3 regions of the Brucella sp. LJL56 genome follow, and region 3 is predicted to be linked to each of the others. Evidence: predicted binding sites of a transcription regulator. Region 3 holds the regulator's gene; each other region holds the start of a gene.

Region 1 (7,915 bases), 1.3 Mb from region 3:
GGCCGAATAGGCGTCCGAATCCGCCATACGCTTCTCACAATGCACCCGGAACTCCACATCCGTGAGCTTCATCTTGCGCATGTAATAAGTGCGATACGTATTAAGATCAACGAATTGACGCTGTCCCGGCGCATGATCCATCAGCGAAGCGAGTTTAACGCGGTCATCGCCTGCGAAAAGCTCGAATGTTTCCAGGCAATCGGCTGAGGAAACCTCGCAACGCAGATGCAGGAAGTGGTCTGCACGCAGGCGATTCTCGCGAACACCGCTTTCGATCGCATCCGCAAGCATCCGCATATCCTCGCCCACGAAGTCACGGTCATAGTCGGAGCCAACGCGCATGGCATCAAACACAGTTGTGATGCCCGATGCAGCAACCTGCGCGTCATGCGCCTGAACTGCAGCGTCGACATTCCAGCGGACTTTCGGGCGTGGTGCGTAATGGCTTTCGAGCTGATCGGTGTGCAGCTCGATCAGACCCGGAATGACGTAGTCACCATCCATGTCATCGCCACCATTGGTATTACCCTGATCAATGGCTGCAATTTTGCCGTCACGGATCAGGATAGAACCGGAGACAATCTCGTCAGCAAGCACGATGCGGGCATTTTTAAGAACGATTTCATTAGCCATTGGATAGCTCTTTCATGACCGCTTTTGTGTTGGCAGCCGTTTCGTATTTCGAAAGGAAAGCCTCGATATCAAGCGCACGGAAATCATCGAGTCCATTACGCAGACGTTCGTGATCCCAGTCCCACCAGGCCAGTCGATCGAGGCGATTACCGATCGCAGCGTCGAAACGTTCGCGAATGAGACGCGCCGGAACCCCGCCAACAATCGTGTAGGGCGCCACGTCCCTGCTCACGACAGCTCCGGCACCGACAACCGCACCATTGCCAACCGTCACACCCGGCAGAATGGTCGAACCATGGCCGAGCCATGTGTCGTGACCGATTTTCACGGCATTGCCGCGACGCCAATCAAAGAACTCCGTCTCATCCTTTTCGCCCGGCCAGTAATCCCCGGCGCGGTAGGTGAAATGATGCAGTGTCGGACGCCATGTTGGATGATTGGTGGCGTTGATACGCACATGGCTGGCGATATTGGAAAACTTGCCGATCTCCGCGCACCAGATTTCGCAATCGATACCGAGATAGGAATAGTCGTCCAGCACGGTCTCCGAAACACGGCTGCGCGCGCCGATCTCGGTATATCGACCGAGCTTGCTACCGTTGACTTCAGCCGTTTCGTGAACCAGTGGTTCTACCGATAGCTTGGTCATGCCGCTGCCCTCGGCGAGAAGGCGGTTACGTCGATAATGCGATCAGCAACCTGTTCCCGCACATCTTCGTCATGGAAGATGCCGAGCATTGCGACGCCTTGCGCCTTCTTGGCCTTGATGAGATCAACAACGACTGCACGGTTCTTGGCATCGAGCGAAGCGGTCGGCTCGTCAAGCAGTAACACTGGATGGTCCGTGATGAAGCCGCGCGCAATATTCACGCGCTGCTGCTCACCGCCGGAGAAGGTTGCAGGCGGCAGTGCCCAGAGCCGTTCTGGCAGGTTGAGCTGCGCAAGCAATTCAGCTCCTCGATTGCGAGCAGCATCGCGATCAACACCACGAGCCACCAATGGCTCCGCAACGACGTCGATTGCCGCCACGCGCGGCAATGTGCGCAGGAACTGGCTGACATAGCCGATCGTATCACGCCGAACGGCCAGCACTTCGCGCGGATCGGCTGTTGCCAGATCCACCATACGATCTTCGTGACGAATGAGGATCGAACCTGCATTCACCGCGTAATTGCCATAGACCATCTTGAGAATGGAGCTTTTACCGGCACCGGAAGGTCCGCCAAGCACGGCGCATTCGCCTGCTTCCAGTTTGAAGTCCACGCCACTGACGACTGGCAACTGAATGCCACCCTGCAAGTGCATCGTGAACGTCTTCGCCAGACCCGACACGGCCAGCGGAGAGGATGTTCTAACTTGTGTCATTTCTCACCTCACGCATGAAGTTTCGCTAATTTACGAACAACACGCTGCAAACATCTGTTTTAATTTACTAAACCTGCAGAATAGATGACACGAGAAGCTGCGTGTAAGGCGCTTGCGGGTCATCCAGAACGCGGTCGGTCAGGCCCTGTTCGACAATATGGCCGTCTTTCATGACCATGATGCGATGGGACAGAAGACGCGCCACTGCGAGATCGTGGGTCACGATGACAACCGAAAGGCCGAGATCGCTCACCAGACCGCGCAGCAGATCAAGAAGACGCGCCTGCACGGACACATCGAGACCGCCGGTCGGTTCATCCATGAAAACAAGACGTGGTGCCGTCACCAGATTGCGTGCAATCTGCAGACGCTGACGCATACCGCCGGAGAAAGCGCGAGGCTGGTCGTCGATGCGGTCAGCAGCGATTTCGACACGTCCAAGCCATTCGGTTGCCGTGTTGCGGATATTGCCATAGTGGCGCTCGCCAACAGCCATCAGCCGTTCACCGACATTGGCACCCGCCGAAACGGTCATGCGCAGACCATCCGAAGGGTTCTGATGCACGAAACCCCAATCGGTACGCATCAGAAAGCGGCGTTCAGCCTCTCCGATCTTGTAAAGATCACGGAACTCGCCATCACGCATCCGATATTCCACGCTGCCCGATGTCGGTTCCAGACGTGTCGCCAGACAGTTGAGCAAAGTCGTCTTGCCCGAACCGGATTCGCCGACGATGGCCAGCACTTCGCCTGGCCAGAGCGAGAAATCGATATCCGCGCAACCGCGACGGCTGCCATAAAACTTCGAGAGATTGCTGACTTTCAGCAGAGGTTCGACGCTCATTCCGCGGCCTCCTTATTCGCTGCCAGATGACCAAAGTGGCCATTCGCCTGACGATCTTCACAATAATCGGTGTCGGAGCAGACAAACATCGAGCCGCCGCGATCATCGAGTACCACTTCGTCGAGATAGACGCCGCGTGCGCCGCACAATGCGCAAGGCTCCTTGAATTTCTGCACCTCAAATGGATGGTCCTCGAAATCGAGGCTCACGACATCCGTATATGGTGGCACGGCATAGATGCGCTTTTCACGACCGGCACCAAAGAGCTGTAGAGCTGGCGACATATGCATCTTTGGATTATCGAACTTTGGCGTCGGCGACGGTGCCATGACATAGCGCCCTTCGATCATCACCGGATAATCATAGGTCTTGGCGATATGGCCGTGGCGCGCGATATCCTCGTACAGCTTCACATGCATGAGGCCATATTCGGCAAGCGCGTGCATCTTGCGCGTTTCGGTTTCACGCGGTTCCAGAAAACGCAGTGGTTCAGGAATTGGCACCTGATAGACAATCACCTGCCCTTCGCTCAGCGGATACTCCGGGATGCGGTGACGTGTCTGGATGATCGTCGCCTCACCCGTATGGGTGGTCACGGCAACATTGGCAGTTTTCTGGAAGAATGCGCGGATGGAAACGGCATTGGTCGTGTCGTCAGCACCCTGATCGATCACCTTCAGCACATCATTCTGACCGAGGATTGCGGCAGTTACCTGCACGCCGCCCGTGCCCCAGCCATAAGGCATCGGCATTTCACGGCTGGCAAACGGCACCTGATAGCCCGGAATAGCAATGGCTTTCAGGATAGCACGACGGATCATCCGCTTTGTCTGCTCATCCAGATAGGCGAAATTGTAATTGGCTAGATCGCTCATTCTGCTGCTTCCTTGCCTATGCCGATATTGGCTGCTGCTTCGGTTGCCAAAACTTCAGTCTCGTTGTTCGCTTGTTCATATTCCGCACGCATACGGCGGATGAGATCAAGCTCGGCCTGAAAGTCCACGTAATGGGGCAATTTCAGATGCTCGACGAAGCCCGTCGACTGCACATTGTCGGAATGGGAAATGACGAATTCTTCGTCCTGCGCGGGTGCTGTCACATCCGCATCGAATTCACGGACACGCAGCGCCCGGTCGCAAAGCGACATCGACATGGCTTTGCGCTCGCTTTGTCCGAACACCAGACCATAACCACGGGTGAACTGCGGTGCCTGCTTGGACGAGCCCTTGAACTGGCTCACCATCTGGCATTCGGTCAACTGAACGCGGCCAAGCGAAACGGCAAAGCCAAGCTCAGGCACGTCGAACTCGACTTCCACCTCGCCAATGCGGATTTCACCGACAAATGGATGCGTGTTGCCATAACCGCGCTGCGTGGAATAACCCAGCGCCAGCAGGAAGCCTTCATCGCCCCGCGCCAAAGCCTGCAAGCGCAGATCGCGCGGCATCGGGAAAGTCCACGGTTCGCGGGTAAGATCGCCCGGTTCATGCCCTTCCGGCATTGCACCGTCCTCTTCGATCATGCCGTTGACACCGAGAATATCGGTCACGCGTGGCGTCTCTTCAGGCTCAGCCGCACGCACTTCCGGCTCAGGAACACTCACATCGCCAGCCAATTCCGGATCAAGCAGTCGGTGCGTATAATCGAATGTCGGCCCCAATAGCTGCCCGCCGGGCAGATCTTTATAGGTGGCCGAAATGCGGCGTTCGATCAGCATATTCGCCGTTTCCAGCGGAAGCGAATAACCAAAACGCGGCAATGTCGTGCGGTAGGCACGGACCAGAAAGATTGCTTCGATCAGGTCGCCACGCGACTGGCGCACGGCAAGGGCTGCAAGTTCACGGTCATAAAGCGAGCCTTCGGCCATCACACGATCAACGGCGAGGCCAAGCTGTTCGACAATCTGATCAAGACGCAGTGCCGGAACCGAGCGGTCCCCGCGACGGCGGTCATCAAGCAGACGGTGGGCATTGCGGATGGCGGTTTCACCGCCCTTTACAGCAACATACATGGATCAGCCCTCCAAACTTGCTATACGTGTGGTGCGGGGAAGCGCTGCGACTTTGCCGTCAGCGACGAGCACCAGATCGATACCCAGCGGAAACAACGCGCCATTTTCACGCCATTGCGCGGCAAAATCCTGCGGCAAACCATCGACGTTCAGCACAGTTTCATCCTTGATACCGGGGCCTCTGAGGCAGAAACCCTGCCCGCTCGTCAGCGAAGAAACAGCCAGAACAACAGTCGTCGAACGGTCCGGAAACTCAGGGTCACCCTGAGAAAAGGAAGAAAGTGCTGGCAGCGATTGCGCATCAGTCACGAGTGCGAACTGTGCCTTCGACTGGTCATCAACAATTGGTGCACCGGTATGGAATGTCAGCCATGCCGTTGCGTCCTGATTGGCTGCAATTTCAGCATCGACCCAGACGCTGGCATCGTGATCCAGAAGCGTTGCTGCAATCAGGCCGAGCTGCGGTGTGAGCGGCTTTGATGGTGCAGCAGTACTTGGTAGCGAATGGATACGACCAGGATTGGCCATTGCGTGCATGACTGCATGAAACGCCGACTGCGCTTCATTGACTGGATCAGCCAGTCCCCCTTCAAATGCAGAAGAAGAATGGAGCATCAGTTATCTCCCCGAACCATAGTGAAGAAATCGACCTTCGTGGCAGCAGCTTCGCCGCGCCGTTTTGCATCCGCAGTATCGACACGACCACGCAATGCGTTGAGCACGTTGCTTTCGATCGCATCGCGGGTGGCTTCATCGAGCCAGAGCGCATCAAACAATGCAGCCAGCTTCGCCTTTTCCTGATCGCGCCCAAGCGCGTAGGAATGTCCAACCGAGCCATTCGCCAGACGAACAGTTGCGCGGGTGACGGTTGCCTCGCCAACATTGAATGGGGCACCGCCGCCGCCAATACGGCCGCGCATCATGACCAGTCCGGTTTCCGGACCACGCAGAACTTCAAATTCAGGCTTTTCCGCCCAGTTCTGCCAGAACGTTTTCAATTCTTCACCACTTGCGCGCGCGAGAAGCGCCATACTGGCCTGACGTGCAGCCTGCGTTGCATCCGGCGCCAAATTGCTTCCAGCAGTGGAGCTGTCTCCACTTTCACCTGTGCTGTGCCGCGTAGTTTGCCGGGGAGTATGCATGAGCTTATCCGCCCTATCTAATCTTGTTGACGTGATGGCATTAATTGTCTAGTTATATAGACAACTATACAATACCAGAATAGATATACCCTGCCAATGACAGGACGATGACAGTTGATGACAAAGAACAGGCGGATTGAGAGAAACAGCGGTGTAGCTATCTGGCGGCAGATTGCCGACGAGATACGCGGCGACATCATGGCCGGGAAACTGCAATCTGGGGCGCGTATGCCCGCTGAAATAGACTTGGCGGACCGATTTGGCGTCAATCGCCATACAGTGCGCAGCGCCATTGCAGCTCTGACACAGGAAGGTGTGTTGCGGGCAGAACAGGGGCGCGGCACCTTTGTGGCCAATGCAAAACGCCTCACCTATCAGATCGGCCGCCGCACCCGTATTTCGCAATCGCTGGCTTCGCAGGTACGCGATATGAAGGGAAGTCTACTCGCTTCCGGCACAGCCCCGGCCTCACCGGATATAGCCGAGGCCCTTGAGATTGAGCCCGGTTCGCCTGTCACGCGGCTGGAAACCTTGCACAGTGCCGATGGGCGCCCGGTGTCGCGTGCGACACTCTGGATCAGTGCCGAAAATTTTCCTGAAATTGCGACGGACTATGCGGAAAGTGGTTCAATCACCGTGGCGTTCAGAAAAGCGGGTATTGCGGATTATTTCCGTAAGTCCACAGTCATATCCGCCCGCCATGCCGATTCTGACGATCTGAAACATTTGAAACTTTCACCCGGCGCTATTGTGCTGACAGCCAAGGCTATCAATGTGAAGCTAGATGGGAAGCCGATTCAGTATTCGCTGACACGGTTTTCAGCCGACAATATGGAGTTCTCAATTGAGACCTATCCCGGCGATCCGTTGATGAACGGCGCGCTTTGATCCAAAACCGATCTGCTACTATCCCGACATTATGTCGAAGCATTGTATGAACACGGCATCGATAGGAAGCCATCGCCCAGACAGGGAAAATCTGATGACCATCGCTATTTTTCACAATCCGAAATGCGGCACCTCGCGCAATACCCTGGCGATGATCCGCGCCAGCGGCGAAGAACCCGTCATTGTCGAGTATGTGCAAAATCCGCCCACGCGGGAACGCTTGGTCGGGCTGCTTGCAGCCATGAACCTTACACCGCGTCAATTGCTGCGCGAGAAAGGTACACCCTTTGCCGAACTCGGCCTGTCCGATCCAAAATGGACCGACGATGAGCTGATCGACTTCATGATGACTCATCCGATTTTGATCAATCGGCCCATTGTTGAAACACCGAAAGGCACCAGACTGTGCCGCCCCTCCGAACTGGTTCTGGCTCTTCTGGAAAACCCTGTTGCTTCATTCACCAAAGAAGACGGTGAGCAGATTACATTCGAAGAGAAACCGCGCTGACAGGGATTGCCAGCTCGCAACCGACACTGTGTGATCAGCGATTTTAGAAGTATGTGCAATAGAAAAGGCGCTGTAAAACAGCGCCTTATCGAACTTCACTTATAAACAGGATGAGATTTATTCTCAGAACGGAATTTCGTCGTCCAGATCACGCGAAAAGCCACCGCCGCTACCGCCGCCCGAAGACGGGCCGGACGAACCGAAATCACCGCCGCCGCCGGAATAATCCGACATCTGGTTGCGATTGCCGCCGCCGCCGAACGAACGGCCCTCGCCGCCACCTTCGCCACGGCTGTCGAGCATCTGAAGTTCACCGCGGAACTTCTGCAGCACAACTTCCGTCGAATAGCGGTCGTTGCCGTTCTGATCCTGCCATTTGCGGGTCTGGAGCGCGCCTTCGATATAAACCTTGGCGCCCTTCTTCAGATATTGTTCCGCGACCTTGGCAAGGTTCTCGTTGAAAATGACAACGCTGTGCCATTCTGTACGATCCTTGCGTTCGCCGCTCTGACGGTCGCGCCAGC
Region 2 (7,915 bases), 290 kb from region 3:
TTTCAATCGCAGCAGCGACAAACTTGTCATGGATGCCTTCCGTCACGATGATACGCGACGACGCCGTGCAGCGCTGGCCGGTCGAGAAGAAGGACGAATTGACCACGGACTCGACCGCGACATCGAGATCGGCGTCATCAAGGACGACAACCGGGTTCTTGCCGCCCATTTCGAGCTGGAAGCGGCGGTTGTGCTCGATGGATGCCGCCGCAACGCGCTTGCCCGTACCGGTCGAGCCGGTGAAGGTGACGGCCTGAACGTCCGCACTGTCCAGAATGGTCTGGCCGACGACCGAGCCCTTGCCCATGACGAGGTTGAGAACGCCCTTCGGAAGACCGGCACGATGCAGGATATCGACAATCGCCCAGGAGCAGCCCGGCACGAGGTCGGCCGGTTTGAACACGATCGTGTTGCCGTAGCAAAGTGCCGGAGCAATCTTCCAGGCCGGGATGGCAATCGGGAAATTCCATGGCGTGATGATGCCGACGACGCCAACCGGCTCACGGGTGATTTCCACACCGATACCCGGACGTGCAGAAGGCAGAACCTCGCCAGCCAAACGCAGGGCTTCGCCTGCGAAGAAATCGAAAATCTGACTGGCGCGGATGGTTTCGCCGATGCCTTCCGCCAGCGTCTTGCCTTCCTCGCGCGACAGGAGACGGCCAAGCTCGTCCTTGCGTGCCAGGATTTCGTCGGCAGTTTTGCGCAGGATGGCATGGCGTTCCAGAATGCCGGAACGCGACCAGGCCGGGAAAGCGGCTTTCGCGGCGGCAATGGCTGCCTTGGTGTCTTCGGCAGTTGCCCGGGCGTAGGTTCCAACGACATCATTGGTGTCCGAAGGATTGATGTTGGCGATCCCGTCGCCGCCGACCCATTCGCCCGCAATCAGATTTTGATGAACTGTCATGAACTCTCCCTGTGCGCCGCACGGCTCTGATATATCTCAGGACGACCCTTCACCCATGAGCGGCAGAATTGCAAGGCCGGAGCTGTCCTGTAACGGAAAAAGTGAAAATATCCGTTCGGCAAAGGGCTGAAAGCTGGATCAGCGCCCCTTAAAACAAGGCTTGCAAATTTGTCACAGTCAAATGGCTGGATAGAAAATTCGTCATTTTGCGCCTTGGCAAAAATTTTTGCTCATTTATTGTGCATTCATCTGCAACACTGGCAAGAGGTATGAGATGCGTGTCTATTACCCATTCCCCATGGTGCCCAGTGTTAATGCGGGCGCGTCCAAGCTTTAAGTCTTTGGCCCGCATTGCAGGCTGAGGCCTGAACGCCCTCCCTAAAAGGGCAAATTCCTAACAACTTCCAAATTTGCCGCAGCCGTCACCGGCTGTTTGTTTTGTCTTTGTTTTCACGCATTGTCCGACGCAAAACCGCTTCGCACTTTTGCTGGAAATATTTTTACAGGAACCAGAGTCCGTTTAAACACGGCCTGGTATTATAGATATGACTCGGTTTCGCATCGATTTCCGGGGACCTGCCTTCCGCAATGTCCTCGGCTACACTTTCGGCCATTGGCGAAGTCAGCCCTTGCGGCTGACGCTGATGATAATCGGCATGCTGCTTGCAACAGCCGCAGATGTTTTGACGCCGCTCTATTCCGGTCGGTTGGTGGACGCGCTTTCGTTGGGTAACGATGGCGCTTGGGATGCTGCCATCCACGCCCTGATCGTCCTGCTTGCGCTGGGCGCGCTGGCGCTGATTACGCGTCAGTTGACCTTCTATGTCATCACGGACTTCACCTTGAAGATCATGAGCGACATGGCAGCAAGCTCGTTCCGTAAGCTGCAGCGGTTTTCGACAGACTGGCACGCCAATGCCTTTGCCGGATCGACGGTGCGTAAGGTATCGCGTGCCATGTGGGCGCTCGACCTGCTCAACGATACGCTGATCGTGGCACTGCTGCCATCGATCCTGATGCTGGTTGGCTCCGTGGTGCTGCTATCGTGGTACTGGCCGATGATGGGGCTGCTGGTTGCAATCGGCTCGGTGCTGTTCATCGTCTGCACGATCGTGATCTCGCTTGGCTTTGTTGCGCCTGCGGCAACGCTTGCCAATAGCTGGGACACGCGTATGGGTGGTGCTTTGGCCGATGCCATTTCGTGCAATGCGGTTGTCAAGGCATTTGGCGCGGAAAGCCGTGAAGATGTGCGTCTTGCAAAGGTCGTTTCCAAGTGGCGCGGCCGCACACGCCGCACATGGCTGATCGGTACGCTGAATGGCTTCATTCAGGGTGCGAACCTGCTGGTGATGCGCGGCGTGGTTATCGCCTTTGCGCTCTATCTGTGGAGCCAGGGCAAGGCAACGGCGGGTGATATCACCTTCGTTCTGACAGCTTTCTTCATGTTGCAGGGCTATTTGCGCGACGTGGGTATGCATATCCGCAACCTGCAGCGTTCGGTCAACGACATGGAAGAGTTGGTCGACATCGAGGCACAGCCTTACGGCATTGCCGACGAGCCAGGCGCACCGGCGATCAAGATCGGAAACGGCGAGATCACGTTCGATCACGTCACTTTCCACTATGGCAACCACGAAGCGGCTCTCTATCGCGACTTTTCGGTCAAGATCGAAGCTGGCGAGCGGGTTGGTCTGGTTGGCCATTCTGGCTCGGGCAAGACGACATTCGTCAAGCTGATCCAGCGGCTTTACGATGTCAGTGGCGGCGCAATCAAGATTGACGGACAGAACATTGCCGAAGTCACACAGGCATCGCTCAGATCGCAGATCGCCATCGTGCAGCAGGAGCCAATCCTGTTTCACCGGACGCTGGCCGAGAACATCGCCTATGCCCGCCCCGGTGCGACACAGGCGGAGATCGAAGAGGCTGCACGCCTCGCAAGCGCGCATGACTTCATCATGCGTTTGCCAAAGGGCTATGCAACGCTTGTCGGTGAACGCGGTGTGAAGCTTTCGGGCGGTGAACGTCAGCGTGTGGCTATTGCCCGTGCATTTCTGGCAGATGCACCGATCCTTATTCTGGATGAGGCCACATCGAGCCTCGATTCAGAATCGGAAGTGCTGATCCAGCAGGCAATGGAACGGCTGATGGTGGGTCGTACAACGCTTGTCATTGCACACCGGCTTTCGACGGTCCGTGCGCTTGACCGGCTCTTGGTTTTCGACAAGGGCAATATCCTTGAAGAAGGCGATCACGACGCGCTTATCCGCAAGCCGGGTGGCATCTATCGCCGCCTGTTCGAGCGGCAGGCGCTGGAACTGACCAAGGGACTGGAAGACGTCTTTTCGTAATCCAATCTCCTATAAAGCCATGAACAGGGCCGGATCAATTCCGGCCCTGTTCTCATTTTAAATGCTCCATTCATCATCCATTCAGATCACGGTGCGTATCACTCGCGGCCCAAGCGTGCCTTGACATTTCCATGACAGAAATGTGACAGGCTTTTTGTGGAAGTTCGGGAGTTGGTGAGTAAAACATGCCGGGTGTGATGGAAAATACCGCAGCGCGTCGCTGGAGCGATGCCGCGATTTTCGGGCCTGCCCGTATTGCCTGGCCGCTGCGCCTCGCAGCAATTACGCTTGCTTCCATCGTGCTTTCGACGCTGCTGGTTTTCGCTGTCGAATGGATCGTGCGCGGCTCATTCACCGACACGATGCAGTTCTTCCGCACGCCGCATAAGCCTGCATGGACGACGGTTGCGCTCTTTGTCGTCGTGCTGACGGCGAGCGACGCCATTTTCGGACGCATTCACTATGGCTTCTTTGTTGTCGGCCCGCTGGCACTGATTGCGGCAACGACAGCACGCGAAAAGAGCCTTTATCTCGGTGACCCGCTTTATCCGAGCGATTTTCTCTATGCCCGCCAGATCGTCGATCTTCTGCCGCTTCTGGTGCGTGACCGCCCGTGGAGCGCGGTCGGCATAGGCCTGCTTCTCATTGCTTCGGCAGCAGTGATGATAACCGTGACATTGTTCTGGTGGCGGCGCTTCGATCCAATCCCGTGGAAGGGGCGGATGCTGCGTCTTGCCTTTGCGCTGCCATTACTCGCCTGGTTCGCGGTGATTTCTGACTATGCCAGTTTTTCGCTGGCGCGCGACCGTCTGCGTATTCTGCCGATCATGTGGGATCAGAAGGAAAACTACGCCCATAACGGCTTTACCATGGCTTTCATCCTGAATGTGCCCATGGCTACCGTCTTCGCTCCGGAAGGCTATTCTTCGGAAGCAATTGCCGCCATCGAACCGCCGGCGCAGTTGATCCCTGCTGCATTCGATACCAGCAAGCCTGACGTCATTATGGTGATGAGCGAATCCTTCTGGGACCCGACACGCCTTCCGGGCGTGGCTTTCAGCGCAGATCCGATCCCGACAGTTCGTGCGGAACAATCCGGCCATGTCTTCTCGCCGGAATTTGGCGGCATGACCGCCAATGTCGAGTTCGAGGCTCTGACCGGCTTTTCCAAGGCCTTCCTGCCCTCCGGCAGCATCCCGTATCAGCAATATATCCGCCGTCCCCTTCCCTCGCTTGCAAGCTTTTTCAAGGATCAGGGTTATACGACGCGGGCGATCCACCCCTATCGCCAATGGTTCTGGAATCGTGGTCCCGTCTATGAAAGCATGGGCTTCGACAGGTTCATGTCAGAAGAAAACATGCCTCCGCTGGAAAAGCGCGGCGCCCTGGCCTCCGACGCTGCCTTGACCGATGAAATCATCCGCGAAGCAGATTCCATGGATGCGCCATTCTTCTTCTTTGCCGTCTCCCTGCAAGGACATGGCCCCTACGAAGCCAATCGTTACCCGGATTCCAAACTTGAGGTGCAGACTGACGCCAGCGAACATACGCGCCAGTCGATCCGTTCCTATTCGCAAGGTGCGATGGATGCCGATGAAAGCCTGGCACGGTTGATGGAATGGGCATCGAAGCGCGACCGGGAAACCATTCTCGTCTTCTTCGGCGACCATCTGCCACCACTCGGTCCCGTCTATGTCGAGACCGGATTTATGACAAACCGCGTCGCAAGCCGTACGGCACCTGCCGCCGATATGATGCTGCAGCACGAAACGCCGCTTGTTCTCTGGTCAAACAAGCGTGGCGCCGAGCAGGGAACCGGCACGATCAGCCCTGCCTTCCTCCCATTGCACATACTGGACATGGCCGGGATGCAGCATCCCTATTACACAGGCTTCCTGCGTCAGTTGCACGAACAATACAGGGTTGTTGACAATCACGCGGTTTTTGACCGGTCAGAGAATGCCGAGGAAGGCTGGCAACAGAAGCCGCCATTCCCTCCGCTCCTGCGCGATTATCAGATGCTGCAATACGATATGATCTTCGGTCGCAATTTTGCCCGCGAGCGGTTCTTCCCCTCGCACCCGACACAGAGTTAAACAGGCCTATGCCGGTGCTTTTCCGGATGACTGGCGAATGATGAGTTTATACTCAATCCGCCGGGAGGCCGACAAATGACCGGTTTCGATCTGGTTCAGAAGCATATCCGCAGCGTCGCGGGTCATCTCGAAAATCGGCTGGCGAACGGTAGTGATCTGCGGCGAAACCATGCTGGCAATTGCACTGTCATCGAAGCCGACCACCGTTAGCTGATCAGGGATAGCGATATTACGGTCATAGGCGATCTGCATGACGGCAGCCGCCATATCGTCGTTCGACGCAAACACGGCGGTCGGTGGCTCCTCAAGCGAGAGCAGTTTCTTTCCCGCAGCAAGGCCGCTCGCAAAACTGAAGCCACCCTGCACCTCATAATCGGGATTACGCTCGATCCTGGCATCTTCCAGCGCACACCGATAGCCCGCGAGACGCAGCTCCGCTGAGCGGTGGGTTGGATCGCCAATGACGATTGCAATGCGACGATGACCGAGCTTCAGAAGATACTCCATGAGATCGACGGAAGCCGCCTCGTCATCGATTGTGACGCTGTCGGTCGGATGCACATTCACATCGCCTGCGACACGGGCAAAAGGCATTGCCGAGGCGGTCAATTCGGCCAGAATTTCAGGATCGTCCGACATGGGCGGCGTCACGATGATGCCGTCGAGGCCGGACGCATGTGCCGTTTCAATCAGCGAACCACGAATATCTTCACGATTTTCGACAGGAAAGATCAGCAATCGATATCGCGTGTCACGCAGCCGTTCCAGCGCACCCATCTGCAGTTCGGTGACATAGCTGGCGCTTGGATTCTCGAAGAAGAGACCGATCAGATGTGAACGCCGTTCAACAAGATTACGGGCGGCAACATTGGGTCGGTAACGCAATTCGCTTCCGGCTTGCCTGACCTTTTCGCGAATAGCTTCGCGCACATTCGGTTCGTCATTATAGACGCGCGAAACTGTCTTGATCGACACGCCGGCAAGGCGTGCCACATCATGAATGGTTGCTCTTTTTCCTGCAGCGGCCATTTGGGATCGTCTCCCTCCCTCTCCGATCTAACTAACCGCTTTGCCGCCAAACGAAAAGGAAAATTAGGGAATAGAACAGACCCGTGAGCGCGTCAGAAACCGAACCTCGCGTCCATTGTCGAGAGAGAACATGCCCCCACGCCCCGCAACGACATCGATGATGAGTTCAGTATGCTTCCAGACTTCATATTGCGGGCCGCTGATATAGACTGGAGCGCCACCGATTTCTCCAAGTTTTACGTCCGTGTCCCCGACGATGAATTCTCCTTGCGGATAGCACATCGGCGACGACCCGTCGCAACAGCCACCCGACTGGTGGAACATGATCGGCCCATATTCGGCCTGTAACTCGCGGATGAGATCGAGCGCTGCCGGTGTCGCACTGACCTGACCTCGACCTTCCCCAGGGTTTTCCTCCACCATATCGTCCTCCCAAGAAAATGAGCGGGCACTTTTCCAATGCCCGCTCCAAGATTAGCGCCTGGATATTATTGTGTCATATCCATTACGACGCGCCCTTCGATGTTCCCTTGACGCATATCGTCGAAGATGGAGTTGATATCTTCCAGCTTTTCAGTGCGGATAGTAGCGCGCACCTTGCCATCACCGGCAAAGTCCAATGATTCTTGTAAATCGAGCCGTGTACCGACGATCGAGCCGCGCACGGTGACGCCGTTCAGCACCATGTTGAAGATTGAGAGCGGGAAGTCGCCGGGCGGCAGACCATTCAGCGATACAGTGCCGCCACGCGATACCATGCCCAGTGCCTGTTCGAAGGCGACAGGCGAAACCGCTGTCACCAGTACGCCTTGCGCGCCGCCATCGGTTTCTCGTCTGATATAGGCCGCTGGATCTTTGTTCGTCTTGGCATTGACCGTCACTGTCGCACCCAGCTTGCGCGCCAGTTCGAGTTTCTTGTCGTCGATATCGACGGCGGCAACGTTAAGCCCCATCGCCTTGGCATATTGCACCGCCATATGGCCGAGACCGCCGACGCCGGAAATCACCACCCAGTCGCCCGGTTTGGTGTCCGTCATCTTGAGGCCCTTATAGACCGTGACACCGGCACAAAGCACGGGCGCGATTTCGTTGAAATCGATATTCTTCGGCAGATGGCCAACGAAATTCGGATCGGCGACCACATATTGCCCAAAGCCGCCATTGACCGAATAGCCGGTATTGAGCTGTTCCTCGCACAGTGTTTCCCACCCGCCGAGGCAATGACGGCAATGACCACAGGCCGTATAGAGCCACGGAACGCCAACGCGGTCGCCTTCCTTCACATGCTTGACGCCAGCGCCGACGCCGGACACGAAACCCACGCCCTCATGACCGGGAATAAACGGCGGATTGGGCTTCACCGGCCAGTCGCCTTCGGCGGCGTGAAGGTCGGTGTGACAGACCCCTGAAGCCTGGATGGCAACCTGAATCTGTCCCGGCCCCGGTTCGGGTATCGGCACTTCGTCGATTGTCAACGGCTTGCCAAACGCTCGTACCACTGCCGCTTTCATTGTCTTGGCCATAAAGTCTCT
Region 3 (7,915 bases):
CATCAGCTTCTTCCAATCCGTTTCGCCGTGGGAATTCTTCTTCGGCACAGTGTGGGATCCACGCTTTGCCGCTGCCGGTTCAGGTGGCGAAACAGGCCAGTTCGGTCTCATTCCGCTTCTGGCCGGCACGCTCTATATCGCGCTTGTGGCCATGCTGTTCGCGGTTCCTGTCGGATTGTTTTCGGCCATCTATATGGCAGAATATGCGTCACCAAGAGTGCGCACGATTGTAAAACCGGTCCTCGAACTTCTGGCCGGTATTCCCAGCATCGTCTACGGCTTCTTCGCTCTTGTGACTGTCGGGCCATTCCTGCGCGATCTTTCGATTGCCATTGCAGGAGGGCAGGGCTTTATCATGGCGCAGAGCGTTCTCACTGCAGGTCTCGTGATGGGTGTGATGCTGATCCCGTTCGTGTCGTCGCTTTCCGATGACATCATCACCGCCGTGCCGCAGACGTTGCGCGACGGTTCGCTCGGTCTCGGTGCAACCCGCTCTGAAACCATCAAGCGCGTGATCCTTCCGGCCGCTTTGCCCGGCATCGTCGGTGCGCTTTTGATGACTGCATCCCGCGCCATCGGTGAAACCATGATCGTGGTTCTGGCAGCAGGCGTTGCGGCCCGTATCAACATCAACCCCTTCGAGGCGATGACCACCATTACGGTGAAAATCGTCAACCAGCTCACCGGTGACCTTGAGTTCAACTCGCCGCAAACGCTGGTGGCATTTGCGCTCGGCATCACGCTTTTCGTCCTGACGCTGATTATGAATATCTTTGCGCTGCATATCGTGCGCAAGTACCGGGAGCAGTACGAATAATGACCGATACGACCCTCAACACCAGCGGTACGACGGTACGACCGGCACGCCGCGATATCGGAATCAAGCGTCGCTATGCCGCTGAACGTCGCTTCCGCTACTACGGTATTGCAGCGATTTCCATCGGCGTGTTCTTCCTCTGCGCGCTCCTGTTTTCTGTCTTTTCCAAGGGCTATACGGCCTTCTGGCAGACGACGCTTTATCTGCCGGTCAAGCTCAACGAGCAGATCATCGATCCGGGCAACAAGCGCGCAACCGATCCGAATGTGCTGATCAGGGCCAACTATCCGCTGCTGGTGCGCAATGCGCTGGCTGAAAAGCTGGGTGTTGCCACGACAGACCGTCCGGCAATGCGCGATCTGGGCCGTTTCTATTCGGACGGGGTGCGCATTCAGTTGCGCAAAATGGTGATGGACAATCCATCGCTTATCGGCACGACACAGACCGTTCCGGTTCTGGCTGGCGCCGACATCGATTCCGCCTTCAAGGGGCAGATTGACCTTTCCGTGCCAGAGACGAGCCGCAAGGTTTCGGACCGTCAGGTTGGCTGGATGAAGACGCTTTCGGAAGAAGGCGTGATGAAGGAGGCCTTCAACACCGGTCTCTTCACCTTCGGTGCTTCCAGCCGTCCGGAGACGTCTGGTCTTGGCGTTGCGCTGGTCGGTTCGCTCTACATGATGCTGATCGTTCTTGGCCTGTCGCTGCCTATCGGCGTTGCTGCTTCGATCTATCTGGAAGAGTTCGCCAAGAAAAACCGGTTCACCGATATGATTGAGGTGAACATCAACAATCTGGCAGCGGTTCCGTCCATCGTGTTTGGTCTGCTTGGACTTGCGGTCTTCATCAACTTCTTCGGCCTGCCGCGTTCTGCGTCATTGGTCGGCGGTCTGGTGCTGACGCTGATGACGCTTCCCACTATCATCATAGCAACGCGCGCCGCTCTTCGTGCAGTGCCGCCTTCCATCCGCGCCGCAGCTCTTGGCCTTGGCGCGTCGAAAACGCAGATGGTGTTCCACCATGTCCTGCCGCTCGCCGCACCCGGCATCCTGACCGGCACGATCATCGGTCTTGCCCACGCGCTTGGTGAAACCGCACCGCTCCTGCTGATCGGCATGGTGGCTTTCGTCGCTGACGTACCGTCGACGCCGATGGACCCGTCGACTGCTCTTCCGGTGCAGATCTATATGTGGGCAAATGAAGCAGAACGCGCCTTTGTGGAACGCACGTCAGGCGCTATCATTGTCCTGCTTCTGTTCCTTGCCGTGATGAATATTGCAGCAATCATTCTGCGCCGCCGCTTCGAGCGCCGCTGGTAAAACGGGAGTCGAAAGCTATGAATCTGATGACTGAACGATCTCTCGAAAAAGCCGTAGGAGAAAAAATGAACGCCAACGCCAATTCCATAAAGATGCGCGGCGACAAGGTCTGCGTATTTTATGGCGAGAAGCAGGCGCTGTTCGACGTCGATCTGGATATCCAGGAACAGATGGTCACGGCGCTGATCGGCCCCTCCGGTTGTGGCAAGTCTACTTTCCTGCGTTCGCTCAATCGCATGAACGATACGATCGAAGGCTGCAAGGTCGGCGGCAAGATCACGCTCGACAATGAGGACATCTACGATCCGAAGATCGATGTCGTCGAACTGCGCGCCCGCGTTGGCATGGTGTTCCAGAAGCCGAATCCGTTTCCGAAGTCGATTTATGAAAATGTCGCCTACGGCCCGCGCATTCACGGTCTGGCCCGTACCAAGGCCGATCTGGAGGAAATCGTCGTGACGAGCCTGCAGAAGGCGAGCTTGTTCGAGGAAGTGAAGGATCGTCTGCACGATGCGGGCACTGGCCTTTCCGGCGGCCAGCAGCAGCGCCTCTGCATTGCGCGCGCGATTGCAGTGAGCCCGGAAGTCATCCTCATGGACGAACCGTGCTCGGCGCTCGACCCGATTGCTACCGCCAAGGTGGAGGAGCTGATCGACGAACTGCGCCAGAACTATACGATCGTGATCGTCACCCACTCCATGCAGCAGGCCGCCCGCGTTTCGCAGCGCACTGCCATGTTCCATCTCGGCAATCTGGTCGAAGTGGGCGACACGGAAACCATGTTCACCGCACCCACCGAAAAGCGCACGCAGGACTACATTACCGGACGTTTCGGCTAATCCGGAACTGCGCTCAAACAGATAGACAGTGCGGCTTCCCCGCAATTTATATTACGAGGTCTACTATGCCGTCTCAGCATACCGTTCGCTCCTACGATGAGGAATTGAAGTTTCTCACCCATAAGATCGCCGAAATGGGCGGACATGCGGAACGTATGGTCGAGCAGTCGGTCGCCGCTATCGTCAATGCGGACAATGCGCTTGCACAACGCGTTATCTCCGACGATCTCATCCTCGATGCCAGTGAGCGCGAGATTGACGATAAGGCCGTGATGATCATTGCCAAGCGTCAGCCCATGGCTGTGGACCTGCGTGAAATCATCGGCTCGATCCGCATCTCCGCCGATCTGGAGCGCGTCGGCGATCTGGGCAAGAACATTGCCAAGCGCGTGGCTGCCGTTTCTGAATCACGCCAGCCGGTAAAGCTTTATCGCGGTCTTGAAACCCTGGCCGAACTGGCGCTGACCCAGCTCAAGGATGTGCTCGACGCCTATGCGTCGCGCTCGGTGCAGCAGATCAATGTCGTTCGCGATCGCGATGACGAGATTGACGCCATGTACACGTCACTGTTCCGCGAACTGCTTACCTACATGATGGAGGATCCGCGCAATATTTCCGCCTGCACGCATCTTCTGTTCTGCGCGAAGAATATCGAGCGCATCGGCGATCACGCGACCAACATCGCGGAGACCGTCTATTACATCGTGACCGGCCTGCAAATGCCGGCCGAACGACCCAAGGAAGACCTGAGCCACGGCATAGTCGTGGATGAGGCGCGTAAACCCTGAACCACAGCCGGCCGAACTTCGGTCCGGCGTTTGAGAATGAGTGAATAGCGCGGCGGCACGCGGTCGATTGGGGGATTGTATCCACCGCCCGCCGAATTTGGATAGGGAAATACTGGATGTCACAGGCACCCAAAATCGCTGTGGTAGAAGACGAAGAGGCGCTGAGCGTTCTGCTTCGCTACAATCTCGAGGCAGAGGGCTACCAGGTCGATACGATGCTGCGCGGCGACGAGGCCGAAATCGCCTTGCGCGAGAACGTGCCGGATCTGCTCATTCTGGACTGGATGCTGCCGGGCGTATCGGGCATCGAGCTTTGCCGCCGCCTGCGTCAATGGCCCGAAACGGAGCGTCTGCCGATCATCATGCTGACGGCGCGCGGCGAGGAAAGCGAACGTGTTCGCGGCTTGAGTGTCGGCGCGGACGATTATGTCGTGAAGCCATTTTCGACGCCGGAACTTCTGGCGCGCGTCAAGGCGATGCTGCGCCGGTCCAATCCAAGCATTCTTTCTCACGTGCTGAAAGTGGGCGATCTTGTTCTCGATCGCCAGCAGCATCGTGTCTATCGCAAGGAAAAGGAAGTTCGCCTTGGGCCGACGGAATTCCGCCTGCTCGAATATTTCATGATGTCGCCTGGTCGTGTTTTCTCGCGAAGCCAGCTTCTCGATGGGGTCTGGGGACCGGATATCTATGTGGACGATCGCACTGTGGACGTTCATGTCGGACGGTTGCGCAAGGCAATCAATGTCGGTCGCGCACTTGATCTGATCCGCACGGTCCGCGGCGCCGGTTATTCTTTCGGCTGATCGACTCTGTCATCCACAGTTTCAGGAATTGAACTTATCCGGTCCGTCACGGCTCTCGTGGTGGACCGTTTTTGCTTGCGGCGAAGCGTTGTGAAGCGCAGATCGGGCTCGTCCGATTCGCATTGGGACGGTCGAAACAGGCGTTGAAAGCCCGATCTCACGCGATGTTACACATCTGTTTCCAAAGTTGACATGGAGCAACGGAACCTCTCTGTGAACAGAAATTCCGTAGATCATTTGAAACACCACGAATGTGCTTGCAAAAACTGCGCAAGCAAAAGCGAATTAAGGCAGCGATATGGCGTGTATTGCGAGACTTTGAATCTCATTAAATCAATATCTTATCTGAATTGATAGGTCATGTTAAGGAATTGTTAATATATTTAAAGGGCTTGTGAGCATATTCGCATTCTCGATTCGGAATTGTTTTAGGGCTTTTTAGCCGCCTTCAGCATTGTTGGGATTTGACCCTTCGCCTTTTTTTGGCCTAAAAATTCCAAAACCTTGAATTCGATTGAGCGACAGTAGGGCGTGTGATTTTGATCTTCGTCCTCTTTGACTTGCACCGCAGTCGAACGTTCGAGCGCATCGTTCCAGATGTGTTTGCCTGAACGGATGACTGGATCAGTTAAGGGTCCTAATATGAGACTGAGCCATTGACGCGCGCCGCGAAGTGGAAATTGCCCGTTCTTATCGGGCTGGTGGTTGCGCCTTTCGTGGTGACCGGTTGCACGACGACCGGAACCTCGGGAAAAGCCAATTCGGAAAAGACGGCGGCAAGCCACGTCAAGACCGTCAATGGCGTGAAGACCTATACCTACACCGCACGGGACAAGAATTGTCTTGAGCGCGCGATGTTCTTCGAATCCAACCGTTCGAGTTCCGATGGCCTTCTGGCTGTCGGCACGGTCGTCATGAACCGCCTCGCATCGGGCCGTTATCCGGATACGATTTGTGGTGTCGTCGGTCAGAAGAACCAGTTTGCACCTGGTGTTCTTTCACGCCAAATGAATTCCAAAGCGCTACCGGACGTTCAGGCCGCCGCCGCCGCAGTCCTCAAAGGAGAACGGCATCCAAAGTTGAAGAATGCCATGTTCTTCCACACGGCTGGTCTGAAATTCCCCTATAACAACATGCACTATGTGCTCGTTGCGGGTGGCAATTCCTTCTACGAGAAGCGTAATCGCGACGGCTCGCTGCAAAGTCCGGTTCCGCAGGAACCCTACAATCTTGCTCTGGCCTATTCGCCGCAATCGCCGTCGCTTCCGCAGGATCCGTCCTATGATGTGACCCTGCCGCAGACCGGTCCGATTCCAGGTACGGAACCGACCGTTCAGGTGGCACTCGCGGAAGCTGTAAAGGCTCAAAGCGTCGAACAGAATGTCGGTGCTGGTCCGCAGGCTCGTGGCGACCGTCTGGCGCGCCATCGCGGTGTTGCTGCGCCTCAACAGGAGCAGCCGGTGCAGATGGCCTCCTACCAGTCGCAATTCGATACGACTGCTCCGCAGGCGACATCGCTCGGCTATGCCCCTGCAAGCCAGAAGCAGGTTGACGCCATCGGCGCGCTCCTTCTGTCCCAGGACCGTCCCGAAGCACCGTTATAAGAAGCGTGTTTATACTCGGATAAACTGAAGCGCCGGTCTGATTTCATTCAGATCGGCGTTTTGATTTGATGGCTGGCTGCCGTCGCTTTCCGGTGCTGGTTTCAGGGCCGGTAGATTGGACGATAGATCACCATCGGCGTGTCATAGAAATCGACCTGGTTCTGCCAGGCGCGCCGGTCGGCTCTGCGATCGAGGTCTAATCGCATGAGACAATTGGCGAAAGCGTCGGTCTTGGCCTTGAAACCATAGCTACGACAGGTCTGTTCGTCGGCGGCGCGGCGTTGTTCGGGCGTCATGGTCACGCAGCCTGCAAGTAGGCCGGTAATGCCCAGTAAGATAAGCACTTTCTTATTCATTACGAACTGCTTTCTTCTGCAACTGACCGCATGAATACTATAGCGCAATGGCAGGAAAAAAGGTGGTGAAATTATGCCGTCTGATAAACTGTCAGTGATTCCATATCCAAAGAGGTCTTCCACCCATGGCTCATGAAAAGCTGAACCCAATCATCGACCCGGTGAAACTTGAACGTCTGGCGGAAGTCGCTGTTCGCGTTGGCCTGCAATTGCGCGAGGGACAAGATCTCGTCATCACGGCACCGGTCGTCGCGCTGCCGCTGGTTCGCCTCATCGCCAAACATGCCTACAAGGCTGGCGCCGGTTTGGTAACGCCATTCTTCGCGGACGATGAAATGGCGCTCGCTCGTTACGAGAACGCACCTGACCCGAGTTTCGACCGCGCAGCAAACTGGCTTTATGAAGGAATGGCAAAGGCCTATTCGGATGGTGCCGCGCGTCTCGCCATCGCAGCCGACAATCCGATGCTTCTCTCCAGTCAGGACCCTGCAAAGGTTTCACGCGCTAACCGCGCCAATTCGAAGGCGTATCAGCCGGCACTCGAGAAGATCGCCGGTTTCGACATCAACTGGAACATCGTCTCTTATCCCAACCCGGCATGGGCGAAGCTCATGTTTCCAAACGAACCGGAGGACGTTGCGGCCCGCAAGCTGGCCGATGCAATCTTCGCAGCTTCACGTGTCGATGTCGACGATCCGGTCGGTGCCTGGGCGGCACACAATGCAACGCTTCGTACGCGCACCCGCTTCCTGAACGGCAAGACTTATAGGGCCTTGCATTTCAAAGGCCCGAACACTGACCTGACGGTCGGACTTGCTGATGGTCATGAATGGCATGGCGGTGCTTCCACCGCGAAAAATGGTATCACCTGCAATCCGAACATTCCGACGGAGGAGGTGTTCACCACGCCTCATGCACTGCGTGTCGAGGGGTATGTGACGAGTACCAAGCCTCTGTCGCATCAGGGCACCCTGATCGAGAATATTGCGGTTCGCTTTGAAGCCGGACGGATCGTCGAGGCGAAGGCCAATCGCGGTGAAGAAGTTCTCAACAAAGTGCTGGATACGGATGAAGGCGCCCGTCGTCTGGGTGAAGTGGCACTTGTGCCGCATTCCTCACCGATTTCGCAGAGCGGGCTTCTGTTCTACAACACCTTGTTCGATGAAAATGCTGCAAGCCACATTGCGCTCGGCCAGTGCTATTCCAAATGCTTTGTCGATGGCGCAAAACTCACGCCGGAACAGATCAAGGTGCAAGGTGGCAATTCAAGTCTCATCCATATCGACTGGATGATCGGCTCTGGCCAGATCGACGTCGATGGAATCAACCAGGATGGAACTCGCGAACCGGTGATGCGAAGCGGCGAATGGGCTAACTAACTATCGAGGAACA

The links. Region 3 encodes PhoB, which activates phosphate uptake and scavenging genes when phosphate is short. Its sites were predicted from a motif close to TGTCATNNANCTGTCAT; they were not measured.
Positions count from the first base shown of each region.
Region 1: the regulator PhoB is predicted to act here: its motif matches at 6,092-6,108, upstream of phnF (phosphonate metabolism transcriptional regulator PhnF).
Region 2: the regulator PhoB is predicted to act here: its motif matches at 3,390-3,406, upstream of ACYSN1_RS06005 (LTA synthase family protein).

Region 1 covers NZ_JBTXLQ010000001.1:256,648-264,562, forward strand. The annotation lists gene ACYSN1_RS01255 (alpha-D-ribose 1-methylphosphonate 5-triphosphate diphosphatase) at 1-633, opposite strand, end outside; gene ACYSN1_RS01260 (DapH/DapD/GlmU-related protein) at 626-1,282, opposite strand; gene phnL (phosphonate C-P lyase system protein PhnL) at 1,279-1,998, opposite strand; gene phnK (phosphonate C-P lyase system protein PhnK) at 2,066-2,842, opposite strand; gene ACYSN1_RS01275 (alpha-D-ribose 1-methylphosphonate 5-phosphate C-P-lyase PhnJ) at 2,839-3,717, opposite strand; gene ACYSN1_RS01280 (carbon-phosphorus lyase complex subunit) at 3,714-4,853, opposite strand; gene phnH (phosphonate C-P lyase system protein PhnH) at 4,857-5,468, opposite strand; gene phnG (phosphonate C-P lyase system protein PhnG) at 5,468-5,884, opposite strand; gene phnF (phosphonate metabolism transcriptional regulator PhnF) at 6,110-6,883, shown strand; gene arsC (arsenate reductase (glutaredoxin)) at 6,978-7,391, shown strand; gene ssb (single-stranded DNA-binding protein) at 7,515-7,915, opposite strand, start outside.
Region 2 covers NZ_JBTXLQ010000001.1:1,234,115-1,242,029, forward strand. The annotation lists gene ACYSN1_RS05995 (aldehyde dehydrogenase family protein) at 1-907, opposite strand, end outside; gene ACYSN1_RS06000 (ABC transporter ATP-binding protein) at 1,453-3,258, shown strand; gene ACYSN1_RS06005 (LTA synthase family protein) at 3,444-5,354, shown strand; gene ACYSN1_RS06010 (LacI family DNA-binding transcriptional regulator) at 5,361-6,383, opposite strand; gene ACYSN1_RS06015 (DUF779 domain-containing protein) at 6,447-6,806, opposite strand; gene adhP (alcohol dehydrogenase AdhP) at 6,872-7,906, opposite strand.
Region 3 covers NZ_JBTXLQ010000001.1:1,519,636-1,527,550, reverse strand. The annotation lists gene pstC (phosphate ABC transporter permease subunit PstC) at 1-817, shown strand, start outside; gene pstA (phosphate ABC transporter permease PstA) at 817-2,133, shown strand; gene pstB (phosphate ABC transporter ATP-binding protein PstB) at 2,199-2,972, shown strand; gene phoU (phosphate signaling complex protein PhoU) at 3,038-3,760, shown strand; gene phoB (phosphate regulon transcriptional regulator PhoB) at 3,877-4,563, shown strand; gene ACYSN1_RS07310 (cell wall hydrolase) at 5,220-6,167, shown strand; gene ACYSN1_RS07305 (hypothetical protein) at 6,269-6,523, opposite strand; gene ACYSN1_RS07300 (aminopeptidase) at 6,649-7,902, shown strand.